Regions from separate parts of the Arthrobacter sp. Z5-13 genome, predicted to be linked through region 1. Evidence: predicted binding sites of a transcription regulator. Region 1 holds the regulator's gene; the other holds the start of a gene.

Region 1 (14,913 bases):
CAGCACTCCTGAGGCAGGTCACCTGATCTCGGCCTATGCGCTGGGCGTGGTCATTGGAGCTCCGCTGCTGGCCGCTGTGGGTGCAAAGCTTCCGCGCAAGCACTTGGCCATGGGACTCATGCTTTTCTTCAGCCTGGCCAACCTGACCTCATTTATTGCCCCTGACTACGGCACAATGCTTGTCTCCCGATTCGCTGCCGGGCTCCCCCATGGCGCATTCTTCGGCGTCGCAGCCGTTATCGCTGCTTCCCTGGTGGCACCGACAAAACGCGGGTGGGCAATCTCCATGGTGATGTCCGGCCTGGCCATATCCAACGTGGTAGGCGTTCCATTCGCAACATGGCTGGGCCAGACATTCGGCTGGCGCCTGCTGTTCGTCTTGGTAGGAATAATCGGTCTGGCCACCCTCGCGTGCCTCTGGAAAAACGTCCCGTTTGAACAAGCTCATGCCGATGCGAGCATCCGCAGGGAATTGGGCGCGCTGAAGCGCCTTCAAGTGTGGCTGGCCATCATGATCGGCATCGTCGGCTTCGGTGGCTTCTTTGCGACTTACACGTACATTGCCCACACCATGACATCGGTGGCAGGAATTCCGGCATCGCTTCTGCCGGTGGTTGTTGCCCTTTACGGTCTCGGGATGGTTGCCGGAAATATTGTCGGCGGCCGGATCGCAGACAGGTCAGTGATGGGCACCATCTATTGGGTGCTGCCGGGGATCGCCGTCGCGCTGGTGGTCTACGCAATTGCCGCCCACTGGCCGTGGTCCGCGTTCGTTATGGTGTTTGTTGTTGGCGCCGCAGGCTCTCTGCTCATCCCGGCGCTCCAGACCCGGCTGCTCGACGCATCGCCGGATGCCCCCTCGCTTGCATCATCGCTGAACCATGCCGCCCTTAACGTCGCCAACGCCTTAGGTGCATTCCTTGGCGGCCTTGTCATCGCCTGGGGCTGGGGTTACGTAGCACCTGCTTTGGTGGGCGCAGTCCTGGCCGTCCTGGGTTTGGGGGTAGCGCTGCTAAGCGGCCTCCTCGAACGGAAAAGGCCGCTAACGGCTTAGCCTGCCTCAGGGTAGGAAGGCGCCTAATACACCGCGAGGGCGTCCCCCTTCAGGCAAAGGTAAGTCTGCTGACAAGGTACGGGTGGTGTGTTAGCTTGAAGCCATATTCGGGAGCTGTAAAGGAATCCCGACGAATATGTAGGAGGAGAAATGGGCTTTTTAGGCTGGATCATTCTCGGACTCATTGTTGGAGCAATCGTTAAGGCAGTAATGCCAGGGCGGGTCGGCGGGGGCTGGGTAACCAGTCTTGTGCTCGGCGTCGTCGGCGCGATTGTTGGAGGCTGGATCGGCGATCTTCTGTTTGGCGGTGGCAGGATGGAGTTCTGGAACCTTGGTTCCTGGATCCTCGCAATCGTCGGCGGCCTCGTCGTAGCAGGCATCTACGGCGCCATCACCGGCCGCAACAAGACCACTACATAATCAATCGAATTACAGCCGCTGACGGCAGAACGTCAGGGCGCGCAAGAAGAGGCGGGACTCACCATCAGGTGGGCCCCGCCGCAGTTTTAGCCACTGCTCCCTGCTAGGCGGCCGAGCCGCCGCCCAGCCACTACCCCGGCTGTTGCGACCGGGCACTCGCATAGAGGCAGACGGTAGCGGCGGTGCCCAGATTGAGGCTCTCCGCTGCCCCGTAGACCGGCACGGCCACCCGGTGATCAGCCAGGCCAAGCTCCTCCTCAGACAAGCCTTGGGCTTCATTTCCGAAGAGCCAGGCTGTGGGTCGTTCCAAGTGGTAGTCAGAGGGGCTCTCGTCCAGCCCGAGCCGGCGGGCTGCGTTTTGGTCCTGCAGTTTGTCCAGGTTCAGCTGTCCGTAGCCGTCCGCAGCCAGGATTCCGATTCCACGCGTCCGGCATTGATCCGCGAAGTCCTGGACATCGACGCCAAGCACAACAGGCAGGTGGAAGAGAGAACCCGCCGTCGAACGGACGGCCTTTGGGTTGTAGATGTCCACGCTGGACTGGGTGAATACCACGGCGTCGGCCCCGGCTGCATCGGCCGCCCGCAGCACCGTTCCCGCATTTCCGGGGTCCCTGACCTGGCACAGAACAGCGATCAACCGCGGTGAAGCCTCGAGAACGGATTCAAGGCTCACATCAATGAAGCTGCAGACGGCAATAATCCCCTGCGGATTGACTGTGTCTGCCATGGCCGCCAGGACTTCATCACTGGCAAGCCTGGCGTTGGTGCCCTCTGCGAGGTCGTCGAACTCGGGGTAACGGTCCAGGCACGCCTCGCTGGCGAAAACTTCCTGCACCATGCCCGGCTCACCCCCCGCAATTCGCTTGGCTTGGAGGACAAGAGCCTCCCGGACGGCCTGCGGCCCTTCGACAAGGAACTGCTCCCGCTTTAAACGGGCCGGGCGCCCTGCAAGCTTTGCCACATCCCTGACCCGATCAGCTCGGGGATTAGAGAGTGGAAAGACTTGCGGGCGCCCGGTTTCGTTCATACAAGAACTTTAGTTGCTGTTGCCAGCAGTTCTTGAATTACTCAGCTGCTGCGGCAACCGGCTTCTTCGCGGCCTTGGCCTTTGCGGCCTTAGGCGCAGTCTCTGCCTTCACGGCAGGAGCAGAAGTGTCAGCGGGCAGGGAATCCTTGGCAATCTTCACCAGAGCGGCGAACGCGTTGGCGTCGGACACTGCAAGCTCGGCCAGCATACGGCGGTCAACCTCAACCTCAGCGGCCTTGAGGCCCTGGATCAGACGGTTGTAGGTGAGGCCGTTGGCGCGCGATGCAGCGTTGATGCGCTGGATCCAGAGGCGACGGAAATCGCCCTTCTTCTTCTTGCGGTCGCCGTAGCTGTACACGAACGAGTGCAGCAGCTGCTCTTTTGCCTTGCGGTACAGGCGTGAGCGCTGTCCACGGTAACCTTTGGCGCGTTCGAGGATAACCCGGCGCTTCTTGTGGGCGTTTACCGCCCGCTTCACACGTGCCACGTGCGTACTCCTTTAGAATTCTGATCCCAAGCGTCTACTGCCGGAAACCCGGCCGGCCTGAGAAGGCTTTTGGTAGTTGACTGCTGCCAGGAGGCATCAGCCAGAGAACTTGGAAATTAGATGCCGAGCATCTTGCGGATGACCTTAGCGTCGCCCTTGAAGACGATCTTGTCGCCGGCAAGGCGACGGGTCAGGCGCGAGGACTTGTGCTCGAGGTAGTGACGGCGGTTGGCCTGCTGACGGCGCAGCTTGCCGCTACCGGTCAGCTTGAAGCGCTTTTTAGCACCGCTGTGGGTCTTCATCTTCGGCATGGGAACCGATCTCCTTACGTATCCGCAGACAGTGTCTGCAGTTCTTTCGAGCAGCCGCCTGTGGGGCGGCATGCTGGTTGCTTACTGCGGAAGCAATGCCTCTGCAGCTTTGAACTAGTTGGTCTTCTTCCCCGCAGGCTTGGGAGCCTTGGGGGCTGCAGGCCTTGCAGCGGGCTTCGGTGCCGCCGGACGGGCCACGGGCTTCGGCGGCGAAGGTACAGCAGCCGGCTTTGGAGCCGCAGTAGGCGCCGCAGCAGGCGCCTGAGCTTCCGGCGCCTTTGCAACAGGAGCCTTTGCCGCCGGCGCCTTTGGTGCGGCCGGGGCCTCACGTTTCGGCGCCGGTGCCTTGGGAGCAGCCTCGCGGGGAGCCTCGACGGCTTTCTCCTTGACCGTCTCAGCTGCCGGAGCTTTTTCAGCTACCGGAGCCTTTTCAACGGGTGCTTCGGTAACTGCAGCAGCGTCCGGGGCAGGAGCCTCTTCCACGGAGGATGCGGCCTCCTTTACGGGGGCCTCGTTCCCTGCGTCAGGAGTGGATGCCTGCTGTTCCTGGACTGCGTCTTCACCATCGATTTCGACTGCCTCAGACTGAACGTCTTCGGTGGTTTCATCGGTTGAAGACAGGAAACCTTCGGGGAGAAGATCGGCCAGCGACTGCGTCAGTGACTCCTGGTTTTCGCCGCTGGTGTCTACACGGCCGGAAGCCTTGGCCTCGTTTTGTGCCTTGGCCTCCGCGCGCTGAGTTGCACGGCGTGCTTCTGCCTTGGCTTCAGCCTTGTTCTTCAGCGGACCAACAACCATGACCATGTTGCGGCCATCGATGCGTGGGCTGGACTCAACCACGCCGACCTCGGCAACGTCATCCGCGAAGCGCTGAAGCAAGCGGATACCCATTTCCGGGCGCTGCTGTTCACGTCCGCGGAACTGGATCATGGCCTTGACCTTATCCCCGGCACCGAGGAAGCGAAGGGCATGGCCACGCTTGGTCTCGTAGTCGTGGGTGTCGATCTTCAGACGGAAGCGGATTTCCTTCAGAACAGTGTTGGTCTGGTTCTTCCGGGCTTCGCGTGCCTTGACGGCAGCTTCGTACTTGTACTTGCCGAAGTCCATCAGCTTGCACACCGGAGGCTTAGCCTGCGGTGCAACTTCAACGAGATCCAGATCGGATTCGGCAGCCAAACGCAGCGCGTCCTCAATACGGACGATCCCTACTTGTTCGCCTGCAGGGCCGACCAGCCGCACCTCGGGGACGCGGATACGCTCATTGATTCTTGGCTCGCTAATGTTAAAGCTCCTGTGGTTGTAATGAGTACTCCACCGGCAAACAGAGAAGGCCCCCAATTGCCGGAGCAATCGAAGGCCTCGAGGATCGGATGTGCCCGCCCCATGGTGAGGTGGCACGCGCTTCAAACAGACAATCGCCTGATTGAACCGCCCGACCGTTACCCGGCAGCCTTGCTGCCACAAGAACATTTCCTTGTGGCAAACGGCTGACGCGGGTGGGAGAGATCTCCGCTTGCAAACTAGAAGTCAATTCTACAGAAAGATACCCGTTCTCCGCACATTGGGGGGAATGGGCATCCATAGCAAAATAACGACATCCAGTCGGTCTGTGACAAGCTTACCAGTATGAGCACTCCAGACAGTAATTCACACGTGTATGAGCCAGCGGATGAGCAGGGCAATGTGGCCCAACAGATCCGTGACATCTCCGAGGTGCCGGCAATCGAGGTCATCACCACTGCTGCAGTCCACCTGATGAGCGCTTCAGCCGTGAAACTCGGACTTGCCGCCGAGGACAATGCAGCAGAACTCAAGGACCTGGACGAAGCCCGGAAGCTTATTACCGCCCTCGCTGGCCTCGTCACAGCAGCGGCACCGGAAATCGGCTCCCAGCATGCGGGACCATTGCGCGATGGGCTGCGCTCACTGCAGCTGGCATTCCGGGAGGAATCGACAATCGCTGATGCTCCGGGCAAAGGCCCCGGAGAAAAGTACACCGGGCCGGTTAACTAGCGCTTACTGTCTTCCCTGAAAAGCCTTTTACAGCTGACTGACGACGACGGCGGCCCTCCACCTTCTAAAGGTTCGGGCCGCCGTCGTCGTTTATTTAGTCATTTAACTGTTTCAGGCTACGACGGGCCTGGTTACGCCGATCCGGTTACGGCGGCGTCTGGCTCCGACGGTGCTGCTGAAGCAGGAGCCCCAACAGGCAGATGGCTACGCCTGCCAAGCCGACGGATACAAAACCTGCAGAGGGTCCTATGCCGTCGATGAAGAGCCCGGCCAGCGGGGCCCCGAGAGCAACGCCCGCGGTAAGGGCAGAGCCGTACCAGCCCATCGCCTCGCCGCGGCGGGCCTCGTCCACCAGGTCAGCGACCTTTTCTGATGCAGCCGACAAAACGGGAGCGCAAAGCAGACCCGGCAGGAGCGACAGGAGTCCAAGCGTAAGAGTGTCCTGTGCGAAGCCCATGGGTATGGTCAGTGCTGCCATCCCCAGCAGCAGGACCATGGGCGAAACCGGGCGGTGCATGGCACCGTAGATCAAACCGCCGGCTACTGAAGCGGCGCACCAGAACAAAAAAACAAGTCCGATCTCTGCCTCTTGTCCGCCGATCTCAAGCAATGCGACGATCCCGACGTCGGTGCCGCTCAGCACCATACCGGCGCCTGCCGCAACCGAGAAGACCGCAGCTACAGAAGCGGTGAACCATGCGAAGTTGCGCGCGACTACGCCCCTGAGACGCGATGGTGGCCGCACGCCGGTGTGCGCTGGTTTCAACCCGGCCGCTGCCTCTTGGACATGGGCTGGAGCTGCCGCAACGACAGCCAGTTCAGCTGCCTGCTGCTGCTCGGCTGCGCAGTCCTCGTCGGTCGCCTCGCTTCGAGTGGGCGGGTTGAACCACATCAGGAAAAGTCCCGCGGCCGACGTCGTGATGCCTACTACCGTGAGCCCCAGCACGGAGAATCCGCTGGTGGCCACAATGGCGCCCGCGGCAGGGCCGATCATAAAGACCATCTCGGTGGAAATCGCATCAAGGGCAAACGCGGTACGGCGCTGCTCGCCCGTCACCATGACCCCCAGCGATTGACGTACCACACTGAAAATCGGAAGAGTGAACAGGCCGCCCACAAAGACCAGAGGCAGAAGCCACTCGTAGCTGACGTGAGGAACGACCGACCAGATCAGGGCCTCCGAGATCACCGAAGGGATCAGGGCCTTCCGTAAGCCGACGGTGTCAACGCGCCGCCCGCGCCACGGCGCTCCGACAGCGATGCCAATGGTCATGACGGCGGCGGCGGCCCCGGCCGCAGCGTAGCCCTGGCCAAGGGACAGGACTATGTGCAGGGTGAGAAGTACCCCGGCGGCCGAATGTGGAATGCGGGCAATCATGCCTACGATCAACAGCCGCCGGACGGGCCGGACAGCAAGCAGCTCCCTGTACAGAGCGAAATTCACGGGTTACATCCTTTTTCTTGCCTACGGCAGGAGGATCCATCCCCTGACCGAAAGCTACTCTACTGCGCGCCGCAGCTTGACCTCGATGGAGTCAACCCGCTCGGCCAACAATTCATTCCGGGCCCAGGCATTATTCATGCCTGCCACCACTGACTGGACTCCGGCGGCGTCCAATCCATCCACCAGGTACAGGACTATGCGCAGCTCCGGACCCGCACCGCCGCCTTTGAGCTGCAGCCCTCCCGCTGTCAAAGTGCCTACTCCCCCGCCACGCTGGATCTCGATGCGCCGGATCTGCGGAACATCGGAAGCAGTTGCCGCCACAGCATCAGCCACCTCGGCGTCGTCATAGGACGGTGACCATGGGAGTTGTTGAGCCAACGCCCAAACCGCAGGCCGCCGGACAACGATGGTGACGTCCGAGCCAGGATCGATCACCATAAGTTCGGCGCCTTCGGCAGCAGCAGACAAGGCAGCCCTGGCAGCATAGACGGCGACGGGCCTGGCCTCCTGATGCCAAGCATGGAGTGACTCGGCAGAGGAGAAAACCGGCAATGCAGTGCGTCCGTCGGGGGCCTTCAGCGTCACGAGTGCCATGTCCGCCTGTTTGTCCGCCTGGAGCCCGGCAGCGCCCTGCCCCTCTTCGCCCAACTGGGCGACTATCGGAACGAAAACCCTGGCATGCGCCAAGGCCTGCACAACGTCGTTTTCGTCACCCGCGCCAGCCACCAACTCGGATACTGCGGTGAGATATCCGGAGTCGGCAGTGCCGTCGTCGTCCTCGAAGTTGTGGATCCTGGCCTCCTCACCGGCGAGGCTACGCCCCGACCACGGCTGGCCAGCCGAATCGGTGGCACCCCCGGCACCAGCCAAGGCTGCAGCGATATGGCCCGGCAGAGGCCGGGAGCCGGATGAGTCTTCCACTGTCAGCGGCGGCCGGCGACGTCGAGAGCCTGGGGCAGTGTGAACGCACCGGCATAGAGAGCCTTGCCCACGATGGCTCCTTCGACGCCCAGTGGGACAAGTGAACGCAACACCCTGAGGTCTTCGAGGCTGGAGATTCCTCCCGAAGCTACGACAGGCTTACGGGTCTTCTCCACCATCTGGCGCAGCAGTTCCACGTTCGGACCCTGCAGCGTTCCGTCCTTGGTGACGTCAGTGACGACGTAACGGGCGCAACCAGCCGCTTCCAGCCGCTCCAGGACCTCCCACAGATCGCCGCCTTCCTTCGTCCAGCCTCGGCCTGCAAGAGTGGTTCCGCGGACGTCGAGCCCGACGGCGATGCGGTCGCCGAAGCGGTCAATGGCACGCTGAGTCCACTCCGGGTTTTCGAGGGCAGCGGTGCCGAGATTCACCCGGGCGACGCCCAGATCCAACGCCTTCTCCAGTGTCTCGTCGTCCCGCAGCCCGCCGGAAAGTTCCACCTTGATGTCGAGTTTGCCAACGACTTCCCGCAGCAACTCCGAGTTCGAACCGCGGCCGAAAGCAGCATCAAGGTCAACAAGGTGAACCCATTCCGCGCCCTGCTGTTGCCAGTTCAGAGCAGCCTCAAGCGGAGTCCCGTAGCTGGTCTCGCTGCCGGCTTCGCCTTGGACCAGGCGTACGGCCTGGCCGTTCACTACGTCAACGGCCGGGAGCAGTTCAAGTACCGGCAGCAGGGTTTCGTCGTTCATCATGGTCCTCAGGAGTGGTGGGGCGGAGTAGGAAATGTGGCCCGCAGCGATGCTATTCGGCAGGCTGTTATTCGGCAGGCAGGGTCAGCAGGTAGGCAGCCAGCAACGCCATTCCAGCAAGCGTATAGAACACGATCTGGAGCCAGAACGGAGCTTTCTGTTGCCTGAAGGACAACGCGCCGCCCACCAGCAACCCGGCGAGACCCATCAGCGCTATGGACCACCACACTAGGCGTCTGCTGCGGGTTGAGCTGAAGGCGTGCTGGCTGGAGCGGCTTCCGTGGAGGCAGGAGGCGCTTCTGTGGAGGCAGGAGCCCCAACGCGCTGCCCATGACGCAGCCCGTTGACCCAGTTTCGCAAGAGGCGGGCACCTGCGTCACCGGACTTTTCCGGGTGGAACTGGGTGGCAGCGAGAGGACCGTTTTCAACCGCAGCAATGAAGGGGGCCCCATGCTCCGACCAGGTTACCAGTGGCGGAGCCATCCGCGGCTGGATCACATCGAAGTCCCAGGTCTGGACTCCGTAAGAGTGAACGAAGTAGAAGCGTTCGTTCTCCACACCTTCAAAGAGGTGCGAACCCTCCGGTACCTTAACCGTATTCCAGCCCATGTGTGGCACGACGTCAGCCGGGAGCAGTTCGACCTTCCCAGGCCACTCGCCCATTCCTGCGGCCTCTGTGCCGTGCTCAACGCCGGCTTCGAACAGCACCTGAAGCCCTACACAGATGGCCAGGACGGGCCTGCCGCCGGCGACGCGCCGGCCGATCATCCTAATACCGTCCACGGCTTTGAGTTCGTTCATCACTGTTTCGAAAGCGCCGACGCCGGGAACAACGAGGCCATCGGCGTTGAGGACGTCCTGTGGCTTGGAGCTGAGGATCACTTCGGCCCCGGCACGCTCCAGCGCCCGGACAGCAGAGCGGACATTGCCCGACCCGTAGTCCAGGACCGTAACGGTGGGCTTACCCTCCGGCGAAGCGGGTTTGGCGGTGGCCTCCGGATCGACGATCGCGCCGTCCTGGATGAGCTTTCCGGTCACAATGCCCCTTTGGTTGATGGGATTCCGTCCACGCGCGGATCGGTTTCCACTGCCGCGCGCAGTGCCCGGGCGAACGCCTTGAACTGTGCCTCCACAATGTGGTGGGGATCCCTGCCGGCCAAAACGTTCATGTGAAGGCATATTCCCGCGTGCAGGGTGATGGCTTCGAAGACATGGCGGGTGAGTGAACCCGTAAAGTGCCCGCCAATGAGGTGGTATTCCTGGCCGGCAGGTTCGCCGCCGTGCACCAGATAGGGCCTTCCGGAGACGTCCACTACCGCGTGTGCGAGTGCTTCATCAAGGGGAACAGTGGCTTCTCCAAAGCGGCGGATGCCTGCCTTGTTACCCAACGCCACTTTCAGGACTTCACCAAAGGTGATGGCGACGTCTTCCACAGTGTGGTGGACGTCGATGTGGGTGTCACCGGTGGCCTTGACCGTGATATCGATCAGCGAGTGCTTGCAGAGCGCCGTGAGCATGTGATCGTAAAAAGGAACCGAGGTATCGATGTCCGACACTCCCGTTCCGTCCAGATTGATCTCGACCAGCACGGACGATTCACTGGTGGCGCGCTCCATGCGCGCAGTCCGTGCCGCGCCAGCAATGGATCCGGTGTTGCTCATGGTGATGTGTCCTTTGGAAGAAGGGCCTCAAAGCCTGCGGCTTCTGGGTCTTGGTTCAAGTTTAGGCCGGTACTGCGGATTGCCCTGTCAGGATGCGCTCCAGAGCCTCAAGGAATGCTGTGGTCTCAGCCTCGGTTCCCGCCGTAACCCTCAGGTGCCCTGGGATGCCGACGTCGCGAATCAGGACTCCGCAGTCAAGAAGTGCTTGCCAGACTGCGTGCGGATTCTCCAGTCCCCCGAAGAAAACGAAGTTGGAATCAGAGGCGGCGGGCTTCAGGCCCATTCGAGTGAGCTCCGAGACGATCCTGTCCCGTTGCGCCTTGATGTCCTCAACATCAGCCATCAAAGCTTCCCTGTGCTGGAGCGCTGCGAGAGCCGTCGCCTGGGTGACCGCTGACAGATGGTAGGGCAAGCGGACCAGGCGAAGGGCATCAGTGACCTCCGGTGCTGCCGCCATGTAGCCCAGCCGGGCACCGGCCAGGGCAAACGCTTTGCTCATAGTCCGCGTCACTATCAGGCGTTCCCGTCCGGGGAGCAACGTCAGTGCACTGGGAGTACCGTCGTGTGCAAACTCGTGATAAGCCTCATCCACGATAACAACGGTTTGGCTCTGCTCTCCTGCTTCATAGACAGCCTTCACAACATCCAGCCCCAGGCCGGTACCTGTGGGGTTGTTGGGCGAACTCAGGAACACTATGTTCGGCTGCCGCTCCCGGACCTGTTCGGCGGCATATTCTGCGCTGAGCCCGTAGCCCGCAGCGCGCAGGCCCGTGACATATTCGGTATCAGTACCGCTGGCAAGCAACGGGTACATGGAGTACGTGGGGGGAAAGCCCATTGCCGTCCTGCCAGGTCCGCCAAAAGCCTGCAGCGTCTGTTGCAGCACTTCATTGGAGCCATTGGCAGCCCAAATGTTTTCAGCCCCAAGCCCATGCCCCAGGTATTCAGCCAACGCTGAGCGGAGCTCACTGAACTCCCGGTCGGGATACCGGTTCAGGCCGGCGGCGGCGGCTGTGACAGCCTCCGAAATTGCCTTCAGGACATCCTCAGGCACGCCATGGGTATTTTCATTGACATTGAGCAGGATGGGCACATCCAGTTGCGGCGCACCGTAAGGCGTCAGGCCCCGGAGATTGTCGCGGAGTGGCAGTCGATTCAGGCGCGCTAGCTGGTCAGTCACCAGAACAGTTTAAGTGCCCGATGCCGGGGCCGGAAAACTGTGACGCCCACGGGGATTGCGGGAAGTCGACAACAGGGCCCACGCAAAGGCTCATGCGGACGGGACAAAGAGCTGCTGTCCCGGGCTGACCGCTCCGCCGTCGAGGTTATTCAACTGCACGATGTCTGCCACCACATCCCGCGGATCGCGTTCAGGCGCAACGGTGCCGGCTATCGCCCACAAGGATTGCCCCTGCTGCACGGTGACGGTCACAGTGCGGGTCAGGGAGAGCTCTGAGACGGTGTCCGCCGCCTTGGCCGGAGACGTAAGGAACCCTGAGAGCGACATCAGGAAGGCGGTGAGCAGCATAAGGGGCAAGACCACCAGGACAATCCACCCGCGCCGGGTAAGCCGCAACGGCGCCTGCACCCGGCTATGGGTTGCGCCCTCGGCGCCGGCACCCTCGTAGGCACGCACTCCTTCGTAGGCACTGGTTTCGTCGCTGGCCCATGCTTCCCGACCGGGACGGACCACTCCGTACTCAAACGACGCGGCTGCCTCCTGCCAGGCACCGGCGTGATGCGCGACGGCGGAAGTGCACAGCGTCTTCTCCGATTGAGGCTCCCCGGAAACCGATTGCGGAAAGAACTCGTGGAACGCAGATGTAGCTGACATGACCGTCCTCCTGGACCCTACTGTGCTGCCCGTTGTGTTCGTTGATTGCAAGAAATTCACTTGCCCACGGCCTCCACTTTCGAACGTTTGAACGGATGTGGTGACCGGAGCCGGCAAATTAGGAAGCTGACTAGAACACATATTCGAACCTTACTGTGTAAGTTTTAGCATCTATGATCGAACATTGTCGAGACTCACTAGAACAAATGTTTGAAAAACTCTCTTGGCTGGCCTACGTTTGATCAAAGAAAGATCGATCAGGACAACCACATCTGCAGTTGATCAGCAGGGTCTGACATTCAGGCAGAACATTCCGGCGGCTGCCGCTCAGCGGCCGGAAAAATGGAAAGGCGTTGGCGAAAATGGCAGCACAAGCCGCGGGCAGCAAGGCCACCCCAAGGGCCTCGCAGACTGCCCGAACGCCCAAGGGGCTCACCCTTCGCCAAAAGAGGATCCTGGAGACCATTCAGCGATCAGTGAACGACAACGGCTATCCGCCGTCCATGCGCGAAATCGGGGACACGGTGGGCCTTGCGAGTTTGTCCAGCGTCACCCATCAGCTCTCGCAGCTTGAGAAACTCGGTTACCTGCGTCGGGATCCAAAGCGTCCGCGGGCAATGGAAGTTTTGATGCCGCTGACCCTGGAAGAAGGCGGAACCGAGCCTGCCCGGCCGGAAAAGCCAACCCGGCTCCGGAGTGTTGGCCGTCAGCCGGTGACGGAACTGGCCGGCGCAACAGATACCGCTATGGTTCCCCTCGTCGGGCGTATCGCCGCAGGCGGGCCTATTCTCGCCGAGCAACTGGTTGAGGAGTTCATGCCGCTCCCCCGCCAGCTCGTTGGACACGGCGAGCTGTTCATGCTCAAGGTTGCCGGCGACTCAATGATTGATGCCGCCATCTGTGACGGCGATTGGGTGGTTGTGCGCCGCCAAAGCGATGCTGTCAACGGCGATATCGTGGCCGCGCTCTTGGACGATGAAGCCACCGTCAAGACCTTCCGGCAGCGGGACGGTCACACATGGCTGCTCCCACAGAACACCCAGTACGAGCCAATCCTGGGCGATCATGCCACCATCATGGGCAAAGTGGTCTCGGTCCTGCGGTCCATCTAAGCCCTGCGGTCCATCTAGCTACTCGCCACCCGCGTTTCCTCGGCCAGGCGTTTCAATGCTGCCACCGCGATTGTGGGGTCTGTGGTGGGCCAGAATGGCGGAAGGGCAGCGCGCAGGAAGTTACCGTATCGCTCAGTCGACAATCGGGAATCCAGGACGGCCACAACCCCCTTGTCCCCCGTCGAGCGAATGAGGCGGCCGGCACCCTGGGCAAGCCGAATCGCGGCGTGGGTGGCAGAAACAGACATGAAGCCGTTGCCCCCTGCCTTTGCTACGGCACGGGACCGGGCGGTCATGAGGGGATCGTCAGGACGCGGAAAGGGAATTCTGTCGATCACCACCAGGCGGCACGAACCCCCCGGAACGTCCACTCCTTGCCACAGTGACATTGTGCCGAACAGGCAGGTGTCAGGCTCATCCGCAAACTGCCGGACCAGTGCGGTCATGGTCGAGTCCCCTTGGCAGAGAATGTTCACGTCGAGCCGCGGACGCAGGGCTTCCGCAGCTTCTTCCGCCGCGCGGCGCGAGGAGAACAGGCAAAGCGCCCCGCCCCCGGATGCAAGGATCAGCTTTTCGAGCTCATCGAGGGCCTCGGGTGAGGTTCCCCGGCCCGGCTTCGGCAGGTGACCCGCCACGTATAGAATCCCTTGTTTCGGATAGTCGAAAGGCGAGCCGACGTCGATTCCGGTCCAGCTCGGCGCACCTGGTCCTACGAGGCCCAATCCCCCCGCGGCAGGCTCAAAAGCGGAACCGATGGCCAGGGTCGCTGATGTCAGCACAACGGTGTGTCCCTCGAACAGGCCTTCGCGTAGCCGTCCGGCGACGCTCAGGGGCGCCACGTTGATCAAAGCCGGGGAATGGTCGTCCGGCGCTGAGTAACCTTGCTGCGGATCAAAGGTGCTGTTTCGCGAAATCCACACCACCTCGGCGTTTTCCCGTGCCGAGATCAGCCGTTCACACAGTTCCAGGATCACCAGGAGGCGTGAACGCGCCAGCTGCCGCCCGCCGTCGGCCGTGGTGGAACTGTCCCCCTTGGAATCGGAGAGCGCCGCACGGCATGCATCGCGGAGCTGGTCCACACAGTCGAGTTGTTCGTCGTTGAGCCCGCTGGGCAGCAGACCGCTGGGAATCCCTGCAATCGCGACTTCCAGGTTGGCAGCGGCAGAGTTGAGGGCTTCGACAGTTATGCCGGTGTGCTTGCGCGCTCCGGAGGCCGCCGCATGAACCATCGCCACAGAGAGTTGCCCGGAGACTGCCCCTGTAACGCGATCCTGAAGTTCATGGGCCTCGTCCACCACCACAACGTCGTACTCAGGGAGCACCGCCAGGCCCTCGAATGCGCTTACAGCGAGCATGGCGTGGTTGGTGACGACGACGTCGGCCTCTGCAGCGTTTTGACGGGCCAGTTCACTGAAGCACTCGGCTGCCATGGGGCATTTCTGGGCCCCGAGGCACTCCATGGACGTGACTGAAACCTGCCGCCAGGCACGGTCAGTCACGCCAGGCATCAGCTCGTCGCGGTCGCCGGTGTGGGTCTTGTCAGCCCATTCCCGCAGCCGGACCACTTCTTTGCCCAGTTGGGACAACGGACCACCCATGGCGGCTGCAAAGTGCGGCACGCTGGTATCTTCCCCCAGCGAGAACAACTGTCCCTCAGACGGCTCTTCGGATGGAAAACCGCCCTCAAGCTTGTGGCGGCAGACGTAGTTGGCGCGGCCCTTGACGAGTGCCACTTTCACAGGCCGGTCCAGCGCAGGGGTTAGCGTTTCCAGCAGCCTGGGCAAGTCCCTTCCCACAATCTGGGTCTGCAAAGCCAGTGTGGCGGTGGAGACAAGGGTGGGTTTGTCGCTGACCAGCGAGTGGGCGATGAGGGGAAT
Region 2 (14,913 bases), 1.0 Mb from region 1:
GCGCTGCCCCGCGACGTCAATCGTGAACTGGGCGCATTCACCCATCTTCCCCCGGATATCCCTGACCAGTGACTCGGCGTCGGGTCCCTCCTGGCCGGACTGTGCAGACAGCGTGCGGGGTTTCTCACTGTCGGAAACTGCCACGGCCACTTCGCCGTTCTCCACACTTTCGAGCAACCCGGCGGTGGCGATGGACCTGCAGCCGCCGGGATTCACGGTTGCAGTACCCATGAGGAGCCGCGCGATCCGCTCACCCTGATCAACCTGGTCGGGGGAGTAGAGCCTGAGCTCGTTCCCATCGTCGTCCTTCATTCCTGAAATCAGGTCCCGGAGTTCGTCCTCGCTGTAGACCTTGCTTTGCGCCTCTGTCGGGGCAGGACTGCCGGGGCTGGTGGTGCCCGAACCCCCGCCTCCGGTGCAGGAGGAGAGGGTGACGGCGGCAGCTGCCGCCAAGGCGAGTACGGACAAGTTCTTCACTTAAACCACCCCAATAAATGGAAAGCATGCTTACGAATTCAAGATTAGGGCTGATCGCTGTGCCGCGATAGAACCTCCTGGCCCGCGGGAGGATTTGTATTCAGACCGTGACGTTGGCCGTGATGTTGCCGGTGAGACTCACTTTTCGTCTTCAACATCCTGGACGGATCGGGATAACAGACAGAACTCGTTGCCCTCGGGATCGCTGAGGACCACCCAACTGACGTCAGGTCCCTGGCCCACATCCGTGCGCCGGGCGCCGAGGGCGAGCAGCCGCTCGAGCTCCTCGCTGGTGGATACGCCGTCCGCCCGCAGGTCGAAATGCAGCCGGTTCTTTACGGTCTTGCCCTCAGGCACGGCGATGACATCAATCGAAGGCCAGCTCCCATCGTCCGGTCCAATGCTGATGATGTCCGCATCCTCGTCGACTACGCACCAGCCCAGGACGGCGCACCAGAAATCGGCCACCACCCGTGGTTGGATCGCGTCGATGGCAATGACAGCTAAACGGCTCGGCATGGCACCACGATAGCCCAGCGGGGGAACGACATTAGACAGCCGTTGCCCATCCTGCCGGATCGTCGCCGGGCGGGATGGCATTGATTCCCTGCCACAGCGTAAGTACGTGCAGCCACTGGCGCTCAAGCCCTGTGAGCGGCCGCACTGTTTCGTACCCGTGCAGTAGGGCCTGGCGGACGCTGGCTGGCGTTGGTTGCCAATGGGTGAACCGGGTACTGAGGTAGACAGATGCGTTCGCGAGGTCGCTTACGCAGTAGTCCAGGGCGACCTCGTCGAAATCGAGAACGGCAACAATCTCTGTACCGGAGGTGAGCACATTGGAGGACCTGAAGTCGTTGTGGATCAGCTGCGGATCGCTATCGATCGGCGGGAGTGACGCTATCTGTTCACGTAATATTGCGGACGCTTCCGGTGCCCTGCCTTGGTCATCATGCTGCAGCCAATACTCTATGCGCCCGCGCAAATCCAGGGTCCCATGTGTGTGTCGCCCTAACTTGGTCAACCGGCTGTCTCCCTGTTTTGCCAAAGCGCAGTGCAAGCGCGCCAGCGAGGCCCCGGCCCTTCGGACCGCTGTGCCGGCAGTGGTGTCAAGCAGTTCGCCGTCAATCTGCGGTTGCACCGTGACGGACGAGGAATCGATGACAACTCTATGCTTGCCGTCAGTGGCCGCCAGCGGAGGAGCCACTGGAAGCCCTTCTTTATGCAACGCATCCAGCAGATCTGCGGTCCCGGCGAATTTGACGAACTGATCCTGGTCCCGGGACCACTTTGCAATCAAGGCTCCGTGATCCGTGCTGATCCAAGCAATGGCGTTGTGGTCGCTAATGATAATTCGCTCGCAGGTGTGCACTTTAATGGCCCAGGCGTCAGCAAGAACCCTTGTGAGCCAGCCGCCCGCTTCGTCGAAGCTGCCCAGGCCAAACCTGTTCTTCAGTGCGCTCTGTGGTTCGGTGGACTCCCACAGCATTGATAACCCGGATGGAAACATCCTCAGAAGTCTAGTCGAGGCAGCCCGGCAGGGGAGACAGTATGGCGAACTTCAACTGGGCCCGCGTCGTGCCGCCGTCGAAATCCGGATGCTTGTCTCAGTGCATAAAGCCGCTGCCGTCCTTGTCCCGGTCGTACTTACCGCAACGGGTGCACCGCCTGTAACGGCCGCTGCCATCCTCTGCAGATTCTATGTGCCAAGCATGGCGCAAATTGAGTTTGCACATGAGCATCTTGAGCATGGCGCTCTCCGTTCTGACGCACGCTTAACCCGCAAACCGCGGTCGCTACGTGAACACCCAAAGTTTACGCTGTGCCTCTGCGGGCCGGTAGTGAATGGGCCGCCATGGAGGCGCCTCGGTGCCACTCCAACCAGGGGCGATAGAGTTCCGAATAATCATGAAAAACGAAAAGTACGTAAGTTATCTGGTTTCTCTGATCAAGAATTTCGATTATTCGATGTTGAGCGACGCAGAATGGGATGCGTTAACGGACATTGACGCGTCCGACGACGTCCAGCTGTCAGAGGCGATTCGTGATGTTGTCAAACCTGAATATGCTTCCTGGGATTCGTCGTCCAGGCAGTTGGCGAAGGATGCGCTGGAAGCTTGCTTGGCGCTCCCCGACTACGACTTCGGAGCAGTTCTTCGCAATGTGGAGATGCCGTTCGCTTCCAATCGGAACCCCCGAACCTTTTTCCTGTTGGTACAGCAAGCAGTGCTGGAAGACACCGCTTAGGCCTTGCTGATGCTGAATCCTGTCCCATCTTTCAGGAATCTTGACCAGGGCGGGTGGCTGGCCATGCTGTCAGGGCCAAGTCAACCACCTCATGAAGCGCGGAGCGTGTGACTCCTGTTGCTGCTGCGGCAGATAGGCCGTGCCAGAGGGTCATAATGAAGTCGGCCAGGACCGGGGCGGACTGGTCCGGTAACTCCCCGGCCTGCATCGAGGACTCGATGCGATCCTGAAAAACCTGCGCGTTGGCCCGTTGTTTCCGTGCAACGGCTGAGCGAACATCGAACGTTCCAGGTCCTCCGGACATTGCAGCGCTGGTGGTGAGACATCCTGCGGGTTGATCGTCTGCGGTAAACCGGTCAACACTCTGGTGGAGTATTCTCGCGGCCGCCGCGGCCGCGGTCGGTTCCTCCGCGCAGGCATCAATGAAGATCGCCGCATACTGCCGCATATACGTATCCACGGCTTCTGTGAACAGCTCGAGCTTGTTGCCAAAGGCTGCGTACAGGCTGGATTGGGCGATGCCCATTGCTGAGGAGAGGTCAACCAAAGAAGTGCCCTCATAGCCCTGCCTCCAGAAGATCTCCGTGGCACGTTGGAGTGCAACGCTGCGGTCAAAGCTGCGGGGTCGGCCGGTAGGGGACATGGATCCCAATCTAGTGCGATCACTCCAGAAGGTGCTACCGTGACTTCTGTTGTAACCACCCCAGAAAGCTGAATAATGGACCAGTATGAGGTGCAGGTGGAAGAGGGCTTTGTGGCTGTCCACCGTCACGGAAATGTTCACGAGCAGGAAACGCCGTTGGTGATGATGCCCGGTGTGATGAGCGATGCTGCCGGGTGGGGGACTGTTGCGAACCTTCTGGCGCGGGACAGGGAGGTTCATGTTCTCAATCGCCGCGGCAGGTATCCAAGCTCGGATCTTCCCTCCGAGTATTCGCTCCTCACGGAAGTGGGGGACTTAGGCGCCGTCCTCGCGGCCCTGGGGAGGCCGGCGCAGGTCTTTGGTTGGAGCCTTGGCGGGCTAGTGGCCCTTGAAGCAGCGGCATCCGGGGCTGAGGTGGTGTCGCTGATTGTTTATGAGCCTGTCATGGCACCATTCGGGGACGAACAGATAAAGCCCCTGCGGGAGGCCCGCGACCGGGACGATTTCGATGCGATGGTCGAGATCGTTAACCGGGATATCTCCGGATATCCACAAGAGCACGTGGATGCGTTGCGCAGTGAAGGCAAATCCTGGGCCCACCTACGGGAGTTGGCGATTCCGCTGGCCGACGAGATCGAGGCACTGAACGGGTTTGTACCTGATCTGGAGAGCTACGGTAAAATCAAGACGCCCACCGCAGTTCTTAGCGGGACAGAGAGCAGTCCGGTCTATGGGGCGCACTGCACGCGTATCGTGCAGGCACTGCGACGCCCGGTAACCACTTCACTTCAGGGCGTGGATCATCTTGTCCACATCACTGCACCTAACGTTTTGGTAGATGCCGTCCGAGAACACCTCAGCCTCCCTAAAGGCGTATGAATTTCCCCGCCGGGAATTGGAGGTGAAGGGGCAGTGCCATCTGGATGGGAGCAAGGCCGACCGTTTCGTCGAGCAGCTCGTTGATCGAGGTCTGCCCATCCAGCTCGCCGGAATGTTCCTTATCCATATACCGACCCTATGTGCGTTCTCGTACTGGTGAATCCAAGACACGCGTTTCAGACCTGGCCGCCTGTTGTGAACCTCTACTCTGCTAACTGCAAGGGAAAGAAGTCGACTCGGGTTGCATCCTTGGATACTGTCAGTCACATGCCCACAAATCACGGACTCGACAAAAACTCCCAGGCCGACAAAGAACAGCTCGCCGCCGTGCGTGTGGCAGTTGATGAAGTGGACGAGCAGATTGTGAGCCTCATCGCCCGTCGAGAACGGCTGATCCGCATAGCCGGGACGCTCAAAGGGGACAGTGCAGAAGTGCGCGCCCCGGGCCGGGTGGAACGCATTATCGAGCACGTCCGGTTCGCAGCCGTAAAGAAGGGCATAGATCCCGGGCTGGTGGAAACGACCTACCGGACGATGATTTCCGAATTCATCGAACTGGAACTCAAAGTCCAGAAGGACAACGGCTGATCCAGCTTTAGAGAGACTCCTGGACCTGAACGCCTGCCTGGAACTCCCGTCCGTCGGCTTCGCTGAAGGCTGATATCAGGTGCCCCTTGCCGAGACCCATAATGGTGCTCAGTGGAAAATGCCCTGTGATGGTGCTGCCTGAATGCTCCACTCCGTCCAGGTCGAAGTTCTCCTCGGTGCCGTCATGGTTGAAGGCATAGAACGAGACTGCCTCGCCATTCATGAACTCGATTCCAAGCCTTCGTTGATGTGAGAGGTCAGGGGTGGACGCCACAAGCCCCACCACGTAGGCGCCCGAAGACGGAATGTTGCCGTCAATATCGAAAGTCGCCACCAAATGTGAATTTTTGGCGGCGATGCTGGCGTTTCTCAGGAGTGCTTCATTGGAACTCATGGCTCCATCCTGCTCTCTGCTTCCCCTTCCGTCCACCCCCGACCTAGGTTTTGTCATGCCCCGGGCGTAGACTGAGAGTATTCGAAGATATATTCGAAGAAGGAAGTTTCTTAGGAAGTTTTACAGGAGTTGTCAGGAAGTTGCACGGAGGCACCAATGGGGATATTCAGTGATGGCGTAGAGGTGGAATGCGCTCCTGGAGGTCAGCCCTTGAACCTTCTCTGGGCAGGCCGCCGCTACACCGTGTGTGCAGAAGCTGTCCGCTGGTTTGAACGGCGCCAATGGTGGGCTGAGGAAAAAAGGGCACCCCTGGGGGCAGGCAAGGGATTGGTTGATCATGAAATCTGGCGTGTTCAGGTCAAAGGTGAAAATCAGGGTGCTCCGGGTGTTTCGCAGGAACCGTTAACACTGGACCTGTCGCGTGATATTGGCAGCGGACGCTGGAGGCTTCTGCGGATTCATGATGCCCTTCAGTCAAAGACAGCACCAAAAACAGCATGAGCTTTACCCACCTTCACGTTTCCACTGCCTTCAGCGCCCACTATGGAGTCTCCTGGCCGGAACAACTTGCCAGTGCTGCAGAGGCTGACGGGGCAACAGCGTTGGCGTGCACCGACAGGGACGGGCTGTATGGAACGGTCAAACACCTCAAGGCATGTATGGCTGCGGACCTCGATCCGGTAGTGGGGGTTGATCTCGCAGTGTTTGACGACGACGGCGATCACCGCACCCAGCTTTCGGGCCGGATTGTTGTCCTCGCCCATGGACACAACAACGGAGCTGGCTACCGTGCCCTCTGCCGGCTTATCTCCGACGCCCATGCCAGGACAACAGGCAAGGCCGGGGGAGTGGTCCCTGTCGCCGTGACCCGGGCGGAGCTGGCCTCCCGAACACTGGATCCAAACACTTTGAAACCGGTCCTGACTGTTCTCATCGGACCCGATTCCGACGTCGGCCAGTCCATGGGAGGACGGAAATACCTTCTTCCCCGCACCTTATTCAAGCGCTGGCTGGAAGCAATGCCCCAGGGGACTGTAGTGGCCGAAGTCGTGTCACAGCTAAGCGCCCCAGGTGCCCCCCTCAGCACTGCCCATGCTGTACGCATGCTCAAACTTGCAGCTGAACACCATGTACCAGCAGTCCTGACCAACGCCGTCAGGTACTGCGAAGAGGACGGCGCTGCCACAGCAGATGTCCTTGATTCGGCCCGAACACTGAAATCTCTCCCGGAGCTATCCTCAGCTCCCCTTTTGCAACCAACTGGGCAGGGATGGCTCAAGTCCGAGACGCAAATGGTGGAGCTGGCCAAAGAAATCATCCAGTCAGCGGGATACGGCACAGCTGACCTGAAAAGACTGCTTGCTCAGACGGAGGCGCTCGCGGACCGCTGCCGGATGGATCCTGTCTCAGACATGGGCTGGAAGCAACCTGTTGTTCCTGAAACTTCCGTTATCGGCATTACTGGTGATCCTTTGGTTGAACTTACCCAACGCTGTGAGGCAGGGATAGGCCGCCGCTTCGCGGGGATCTCAGGTAAGCAGGAAGCTGAAATGCGCTCCCGGTTAGAGCATGAACTCAGGATCATCGGAAACCTCGGCTTTGCCTCCTACTTCCTCACCGTTGCCGAAGTTTCCCGCATGATCCTGGACATGAACGTCAGGGCGGCAGCAAGAGGCTCCGGAGCTTCAAGTTTGGTCAACTTCCTCATAGATATCAGCCAGGTGAATCCCCTCCAGCACGACCTCGTATTTGAACGGTTTCTTTCCGGTGACAGGGCAACCTTGCCCGACATTGACATAGACGTTGAGAGCGCCGAAAGGCACAATGTCTACCGGAAAATCTTCGAGCGGTTCGGTGCTGAACGGGTCACCCTGATGAGCATGCAAAATGGATACCGCGCTCGCGGTGCTGTCCGCGATGCGGGCCTGGCCCTTGGAATGGACGACGGAGAAATAGGAGAAATCGCCAAGCAGCTGTGGCGCTTTTCCGCCCGTAAATTCCGCGAAGCCCTTGCCGAGAAACCGGAACTGCGGGAGTTCGCAGGCCGTGTTGAACGGGATTTTTCTGAGAACCAGCAGCTTGATCTTCTGGTAGATCTCACTGAACGTCTGGACCGGTTGCCACGCCACATCTCCATGCACCCCTGCGGAGTGATCCTGGGCGATTCCACCCTTTTGGACAGGACACCGGTCCAGCCCAGCGGACTTGGATTACCCATGAGCCAATTCGATAAACACGACATGGATCCCATGGGGATGCTGAAGCTCGATGTCCTGGGAGTCAGGATGCAAAGCGCTATGGCCTTTGCTGTCCGGGAAGTAATCCGGCTGCATCCCTCCAAGGCAGAGGTCGTTGCAGTTGGTTCCTATCCTTCAGGGAACGACGGGAAGGGCCCTGACTACATCTCCGAAGACGGGCATATCGACCTCAACGCAGTGCCCCTGGACGATGAACCAACTTATGAGTTGATACGCAGCACCCACACGCTGGGGTGCTTCCAGATTGAATCTCCAGGGCAGCGGGAACTGGTAGGCAAAATGGCCCCTAGGGATTTCAATGACCTGATCATCGACATCTCGCTTTTCCGCCCTGGTCCCATGAAATCGGATATGGTCAGGCCATTCCTGGAGCACCGGCACGGGTTCGCACCGGAGGTCTACCCTCATCCGGATTTGAAGCCCGTCCTGCAGGAAACCCACGGAGTCACCGTTTTCCATGAGCAGATCCTGAAGACTTTTGACGTGATGACAGGGTGCGGGCTTGCCAGGGCTGACGAATTCCGTCGCATCCTGGGGAATGAAGCCCTGGAATTCAAGGTTGAGGAGTTCTTCCGTCGTGAGGCCAAAGCAAAAGGCTATTCCCCGGAAGTTGTGGACAAGGTCTGGGGAACACTGAAGTCTTTTGCCAGCTTTGGTTTCTGCAAGGCTCACGGGGCGGCCTTTGCTGTTCCCACCTACCAGTCGGCCTGGTTGAAGGCACATCATCCGGAAGCGTTCCTTGCCGGGCTTTGGGAGCACGATCCTGGCATGTACCCCAAGCGGCTTCTTGTTGCAGAAGCCAGAAGGATGGGGATCCCCATCCTTCCCCTGGACATCAACAGGAGCAAAGCCGAATACCGGGTAGAACGGGTTGAGTCGGGGGAGCATGCCGGAAAGCTGGGGATCAGGCTAAGCCTCAAGGGCATCTTCGGATTGTCAGGCTCAGAGCTTAAGCGGATCGTTGCCGGGCAACCCTACGATTCCCTGGCGGATTTGCGGGCACGTTCACGCTTATCCAAGCCAGGCATCAAACGGCTGGCCCAACTGGGTGCGTTTGATTCCCTTCACCGTGAATCCGGAAACGATGCCAACCGTGCTGACTTGGTCCTTCATCTGCAAAACCTTCAGAGCCGTTCCACCAAAAAAGGCGTAGACATCATTGAAGGGCAACTGGCGCTGCCTTTAGGGGATGTGGAACTGCACAATCTCCAGCGGGGGCAACCGGCTCCCACCATGGTGGAGAACGTCCGTGCAGAACTTGATCTCATGGCAGTGGACGTCAGTGAGCACTTGATGGAGAGTCACCGGCCACTCCTGAACCGGCTGGGGGTCACAACCGCCGATAAGCTGCTCGGCCTTCGTAACGGCACTGAGGTGTTGGTGGCCGGTGTCCGGATTGCCACCCAGACCCCGCCCATGAGGGGAGGACGGCGTGTTGTTTTCATCAGCATCGACGACGGCACCGGATGCGTGGATTCTGTCTTCTTCCACGAGGCACAGGAAATGGCCGGTCCCTTGCTGTTCGGAACACGCCTGCTCTTGATCCGGGGAACCACCCGGCGGACAGGGCCCAGGGGGATAAGTTTGAGCGCCAGCATGGCGTGGGATCTCAGCAGGATCGAAACCCTTCCCTTCCGACCGCCGGAGCAGAACCAGGACAGGACGGCTTCAAGCATCAATGACGATCAGGTGACCTTTGGCCAGGCCGGCCCTCTGGACGGGATCGGACGCAACCTGGCCATCACCGGGCTCGGGAGCTGAGGCTGCGCCGGCGGCTGCCGAGAAACCGATACGATGGACGAGGCTGGCTGTGGTCCCCGTACGCCACAAGCTACGAAGCCTTAACATTGAATAGGAGACACCCGTGTCAGATGCCCAGCAGATCACCCTCATCGTCGATGGCGAAGAGACCAAGGTGACTACCGGGACCACCGGCGCGGAACTCTTTTTTGAGCGCCGCGACGTCGTTGTGGCCCGCGTGGACGGCGAGCTCAAGGACCTCGACCAGCAGTTGCCGGAAGGTGCTGTCGTTGAAGGCGTCACCATTGATTCCCCTGACGGACTGAACGTCCTCCGGCACTCAACGGCCCACGTCATGGCCCAGGCCGTGCAGCAGCTTCGCCCCGACGCCAAGCTCGGAATCGGCCCATACATCACGGACGGCTTCTACTTCGACTTCGACGTCGAGGAGCCCTTCACACCCGAAGACCTGCGTCAGCTTGAAAAAATGATGCTGAAGATCGTCAACCAGAACCAGAAGTTCGTACGGCGCGTCGTCAGCGAGGACCAGGCCCGCGAAGCCATGAAGGATGAGCCCTACAAGCTCGAACTGCTGGGCAAGAAGAACAATGCCGCCGACGCCGGCGAGGGCGTTAACGTCGAGGTCGGCGCCGGCGACATCACCATTTACGACAACGTTGACCGCAAGAGCGGCGACAGCGTCTGGTGCGACCTGTGCCGCGGCCCCCACCTGCCCAACACCAAGCTCATCTCCAATGCATTCGCCCTGACCCGGTCATCGGCCGCCTACTGGCTGGGCAACCAGAACAACCAGCAGCTGCAGCGGATCTACGGCACAGCCTGGCCCACCAAGGATGCCCTCAAGGCCTACCAGGAGCGCATCGCCGAGGCCGAGCGCCGCGACCACCGCAAGCTGGGCGCCGAGCTGGACCTGTTCTCCTTCCCCGACGAGCTGGGTTCAGGGCTGCCGGTGTTCCACCCCAAGGGCGGCATCATCCGCAAGGCCATGGAGGACTATTCCCGTCAGCGCCACGTGGATGCCGGCTACGACTTCGTCTACACCCCGCACATCACCAAGGGGCACCTCTACGAAGTCTCAGGCCACCTGGACTGGTACAAGGACGGCATGTTCCCGGCGATGCACGTGGACGCGGAACTCAATGAGGACGGCACGGTCCGCAAGCCCGGTCAGGACTATTACCTGAAGCCGATGAACTGCCCCATGCACAACCTCATCTTCCGTTCCCGAGGACGCTCCTACCGCGAGCTGCCACTGCGTCTGTTCGAGTTCGGCTCCGTCTACCGGTACGAAAAGTCGGGTGTGGTGCACGGCCTGACCCGTGTGCGGGGGATGACACAGGACGACGCCCACATCTATTGCACCCGCGAGCAGATGAAAGACGAGCTCACCACCACGCTGAACTTTGTGCTGGGTCTCCTCAAGGACTACGGCTTGGACGATTTTTACCTGGAGCTGTCCACCAAGAACGAAGACAAGTTCGTCGGCGAGGACGCCGCCTGGGAAGAAGCAACGCGGACCCTGGCCGAAGTAGCCGAGGCCTCGGGCCTGGAACTCATTCCGGATCCGGGTGGAGCCGCGTTCTATGGCCCCAAAATCTCGGTTCAGGCTAAGGACGCCCTTGGCCGGACCTGGCAGATGTCCACCATCCAGCTGGACTTCAACCTGCCAGAACGCTTCGAACTTGAGTTCCAGGCCGCGGATGGCACCCGCCAGCGTCCCGTGATGATCCACCGTGCCCTGTTCGGCTCGGTTGAACGGTTCATGGGCGTTTTGACCGAGCACTACGCTGGAGCGTTCCCGGCATGGCTGGCGCCCGTGCAGGTGGTTGGCATCCCGGTGGCGGAGGCGTTCAACGACTACATGTTCGACGTCGTCGACCAGCTTAAGGCGGCGGGCATCCGTGCGGAGGTGGACATTTCATCAGATAGGTTCCCCAAGAAAATCCGCACAGCCAGCAAGGACAAGATCCCGTTCGTCCTGATTGCCGGCGGAGAAGACGCTGAAGCCGGCGCCGTATCCTTCCGGTTCAGGGATGGCAGCCAGGATAACGGGGTGCCGGTTGCTGAGGCTGTCCGCCGCATTGTTGACGCCGTCCGCGACCGGACCAGATAGCGGAAACCGGGAAGGGTAAAGCGTGCGGGAGAACACAGGCGCGGACGCGGACTATTCCGGCGACGCCGGGGTGACTGACGACTTCGGCCTGGTCGGCGTTCCGGACGCGTTCCAGCGCCTGTGGACTCCGCACCGTATGGCCTATATCAAGGGCGGGCAGCACCAGTTCAAAAACCAGGATGATTGCCCCTTCTGCGTCGCACCAGGGCGCAGCGACGAGGAGTCCCTGATCGTATATCGGGGGAAGCGCAACTACGTGGTGCTGAACTTGTTCCCCTACAACCCAGGACATCTGCTGATTTGCCCCTACCGGCATGTCCCGGACTACACAGACCTGACCGAAGAGGAAACCGCCGAGTTCTCCTCCCTGACTCAAACTGCCATGCGGGTTCTGCGGAAAGTGGCAAACCCCGGAGGATTCAATCTTGGGATGAACCAGGGCGTCGTGGGAGGTGCTGGCATTGCCGGCCACCTGCATCAGCATGTAGTACCGCGCTGGGGCGGGGACGGAAATTTCTTCCCGATCATTGCCCAGACCAAAGCCATCACCCAGACGCTGGACGAGGTGCGCCAACAGGTGGCCGAGGCTTGGCCGGAGGATCAAGGTGCTTAACAGACACGCCCGTGGTTTCTTCACCAGGCTTTTCACCCCGCTGGCACGTTGGCTGCTGAAGCATGGAGTATCGCCGGACGCGGTCACCATCTTCGGCACAGCCGGCGTGGTGGTCGGAGCCCTCGTCTTCTATCCCATCGGCCAGCTATGGTGGGGCACAATCTTCATCACGGCTTTCATCTTCTCCGACGTCGTAGACGGCATTATGGCCCGGATGGCGGACCGGGGCGGCCGCTGGGGGAACTTCCTTGACTCCACGCTGGACCGGATAGCCGACGGCGCGCTGTTTGCCGGACTTGCCATCTGGTTCTTTATGGGCGGGGCGAACACGGCAATCGGCATTGGCGCACTGATCTGCCTCGTGCTGGGAATGGTGGTCTCCTATGTCCGGGCCAAAGCTGAGTCCCTGGGTTTCACCGCCAACGTGGGCATTGCAGAGCGCGCGGAGCGGCTGGTCTCGGTGCTGGTTGTCACAGGCTTTACCGGGCTTGGGCTGCCGGAGGTGGTGTTGCTGGTGACCCTGGCTGTGCTTGCCGCCGCAAGTTTCGTGACCATCGTGCAGCGCATTGTCACCGTCCGCCGCCAGTCCCGGGACGAGGCAGGAACAGCGTTCGAACAGCCGGCTTGAGGCACACCCGCGCAGAGAAGTTGGGGTTTGACTTCTCACCGTCACCGGAATTAAGCCCGTCAGCCATGGGGGACTAGTATTAGGAATACCTGAATCAATGGATCCGGTAATCCGGTGTGGCGATGCTGATTTTGCGTGCCGTCAGCACCGATCGGGAGTCCGGATCAAAGTAACATCTATCTACCCATAGGGGTTTTTGTGTCTACACCTGATGTAAGCAGCGAAGCCGGCTCGTCGGCGAACGGCGTCACGGGCAGCAAGCGCGTCAAGCGCGGTATGGCTGAGATGCTCAAGGGCGGCGTCATTATGGACGTCGTTAACGTCGAGCAGGCCCGCATCGCCGAAGACGCCGGTGCCGTTGCAGTTATGGCGCTGGAACGCGTTCCGGCCGATATCCGCGCCCAGGGCGGCGTGTCCCGCATGTCCGATCCTGACATGATCGACAAGATCATCGAAGCCGTCTCCGTGCCGGTCATGGCCAAGGCCCGGATCGGCCACTTCGTGGAGGCGCAGGTCCTGCAGTCTCTCGGAGTGGACTACATTGACGAGTCCGAGGTCCTGACCCCGGCCGACTACACCAACCACATCGACAAGTGGGAATTCACTGTTCCCTTCGTCTGTGGTGCCACCAACCTCGGTGAGGCGCTGCGCCGCATCAACGAGGGCGCGGCGATGATCCGGTCCAAGGGCGAAGCCGGCACCGGCGATGTCTCCAACGCCACCACCCACATGCGCCAGATCCGTGCCGAGCTCCGCCGGCTCTCCTCGCTGCCCGAGGACGAGCTGTACGTGGCGGCCAAGGAACTGCAGGCCCCGTATGAACTGGTCAAGGAAGTAGCGCTTTCGGGCAAGCTTCCCGTGGTCCTGTTCACTGCCGGCGGCATCGCCACCCCGGCTGACGCTGCCATGATGATGCAGCTCGGTGCCGACGGCGTGTTCGTCGGTTCGGGCATCTTCAAGTCCGGGAACCCGGCCCAGCGTGCCGCCGCCGTCGTGAAGGCCACCACCTTCTTCGATGACCCGGACGTCATCGCCAAGGCCTCCCGCGGCCTGGGCGAGGCCATGGTCGGCATCAACGTCGACGAAATCCCGCAGCCGCACCGCCTCGCCGAGCGCGGCTGGTAACCCAGTCTTACGGACAAACCGCGACGCCGGGTGGTCACCTTTTCGAAGGCGGCCACCCGGCGTCGTTGGTTGCATCGATTGCTCCGTAACTGCCCTTTAGGGTCCCCATAAGGGCAGTTACGGAGCAATGGATGGGTCATTCCAGGCCGCGGCGTTTGAGTAGCGGTTCCAGTTCGGCGTCCCTGCCGCGGAAGGTCCGGAAGGATTCGAGTGGATCGCGGCTGTTTCCCCGCGCAAGCAGCTCGGTCCGGAAGAACTCACCGTTCGAGCGGTTGAGTCCGCCGTTCTCCTTGAACCATTCGACCGTGTCGGCGTCGAGCACTTCACTCCAGATGTAGGAGTAGTAGCCGGCCGCATAGCCGTCTCCGGCAAAGATGTGCTGGAAATAACCGGTCCTGTAGCGTGGCGGAATCAGTGTGTGGGCGACGCCCGCTGAAGCAAGGGCCTTTGCCTCGAACTCCAAGGGATCGGCAGGAACGTCTGACGCCTCCAGGACATGCCAGGCGAGATCCAGCAGAGCGGCACTCAAGTACTCCGTGGTGCCGAAACCCTCACCCCAAAGCTCGGCGTCCTTTAGCCGCTCCACCACATCCTGGGGAAGAGGCTCGCCCGTCTCATGGTGCCGGGCATAGTTGGCCAGGACCTCGGGCCACATGATCCACATCTCATTGACCTGTGAGGGGTATTCCACAAAGTCGCGCGGCACGGACGTACCCGAGAACCGGGGATACGTGACGTTGGAGAACAGGCCGTGGAGGGCATGGCCGAACTCATGGAATGCGGTGCGCAGCTCGTCGAGGGTCAGGAGAGTGGGCTCGCCCGCTGGCGGCTTGGAGATGTTGAGGTTGTTGATGACCACCGGCTTGGTCCCGAGAAGGGCCGATTGTTCAACCAGCGAGTTCATCCATGCTCCGCCGCGCTTGGACTCACGGGTGTAGTAGTCGCCCAAGAACAGCCCAAGCCCCGAGCCGTCCTCGTTCCGGACCTCCCACACCCTGACATCCTGGTGGTATCCCAAAAGGTCAGTTCGTTCGTGGAATGTGATGCCGTACAGGGTTGTTGCTGCAAAAAACACACCATCTGTGAGCACCCTGTTCAGTTCAAAGTAGGGACGCAACTGCTGGTCATCAACCGAATACCGGTCCTTCTTCACCTGCGCCGAGTAGTACGCCCAGTCCCACGCCTCTAAC

Evidence for each region. The regulator LexA, encoded in region 1, represses DNA repair genes until DNA is damaged. The targets are predictions, from matches to a motif close to TCGAACANNTGTTCGA.
Region 2: the regulator LexA is predicted to act here: its motif matches at 5,307-5,322, upstream of M1E02_RS09230 (DUF6504 family protein).

Annotation. Positions count from the first base shown of each region.
Region 1 is NZ_CP096460.1:2,927,512-2,942,424, forward strand. It holds gene M1E02_RS13770 (MFS transporter) at 1-1,054, shown strand, start outside; gene M1E02_RS13775 (GlsB/YeaQ/YmgE family stress response membrane protein) at 1,205-1,474, shown strand; gene M1E02_RS13780 (TrmH family RNA methyltransferase) at 1,605-2,501, opposite strand; gene rplT (50S ribosomal protein L20) at 2,539-2,988, opposite strand; gene rpmI (50S ribosomal protein L35) at 3,105-3,299, opposite strand; gene infC (translation initiation factor IF-3) at 3,414-4,538, opposite strand; gene M1E02_RS13800 (DUF1844 domain-containing protein) at 4,926-5,312, shown strand; gene M1E02_RS13805 (MFS transporter) at 5,458-6,756, opposite strand; gene M1E02_RS13810 (SseB family protein) at 6,811-7,680, opposite strand; gene priA (bifunctional 1-(5-phosphoribosyl)-5-((5-phosphoribosylamino)methylideneamino)imidazole-4-carboxamide isomerase/phosphoribosylanthranilate isomerase PriA) at 7,683-8,429, opposite strand; gene M1E02_RS13820 (hypothetical protein) at 8,497-8,658, opposite strand; gene hisH (imidazole glycerol phosphate synthase subunit HisH) at 8,658-9,467, opposite strand; gene hisB (imidazoleglycerol-phosphate dehydratase HisB) at 9,464-10,090, opposite strand; gene M1E02_RS13835 (histidinol-phosphate transaminase) at 10,152-11,270, opposite strand; gene M1E02_RS13840 (LysM peptidoglycan-binding domain-containing protein) at 11,361-11,924, opposite strand; gene lexA (transcriptional repressor LexA) at 12,287-13,036, shown strand; gene M1E02_RS13850 (ATP-dependent DNA helicase) at 13,051-14,913, opposite strand, start outside.
Region 2 is NZ_CP096460.1:1,930,300-1,945,212, forward strand. It holds gene M1E02_RS09185 (hypothetical protein) at 1-477, opposite strand, end outside; gene M1E02_RS09190 (VOC family protein) at 616-996, opposite strand; gene M1E02_RS09195 (phosphotransferase) at 1,028-1,984, opposite strand; gene M1E02_RS09200 (hypothetical protein) at 2,383-2,721, shown strand; gene M1E02_RS09205 (TetR/AcrR family transcriptional regulator) at 2,753-3,364, opposite strand; gene M1E02_RS09210 (alpha/beta fold hydrolase) at 3,440-4,243, shown strand; gene M1E02_RS09215 (hypothetical protein) at 4,230-4,370, opposite strand; gene M1E02_RS09220 (chorismate mutase) at 4,511-4,831, shown strand; gene M1E02_RS09225 (hypothetical protein) at 4,839-5,225, opposite strand; gene M1E02_RS09230 (DUF6504 family protein) at 5,382-5,726, shown strand; gene M1E02_RS09235 (DNA polymerase III subunit alpha) at 5,723-9,244, shown strand; gene thrS (threonine--tRNA ligase) at 9,348-11,357, shown strand; gene M1E02_RS09245 (HIT family protein) at 11,380-11,970, shown strand; gene pgsA (phosphatidylinositol phosphate synthase) at 11,963-12,598, shown strand; gene pdxS (pyridoxal 5'-phosphate synthase lyase subunit PdxS) at 12,797-13,723, shown strand; gene M1E02_RS09260 (M3 family metallopeptidase) at 13,860-14,913, opposite strand, start outside.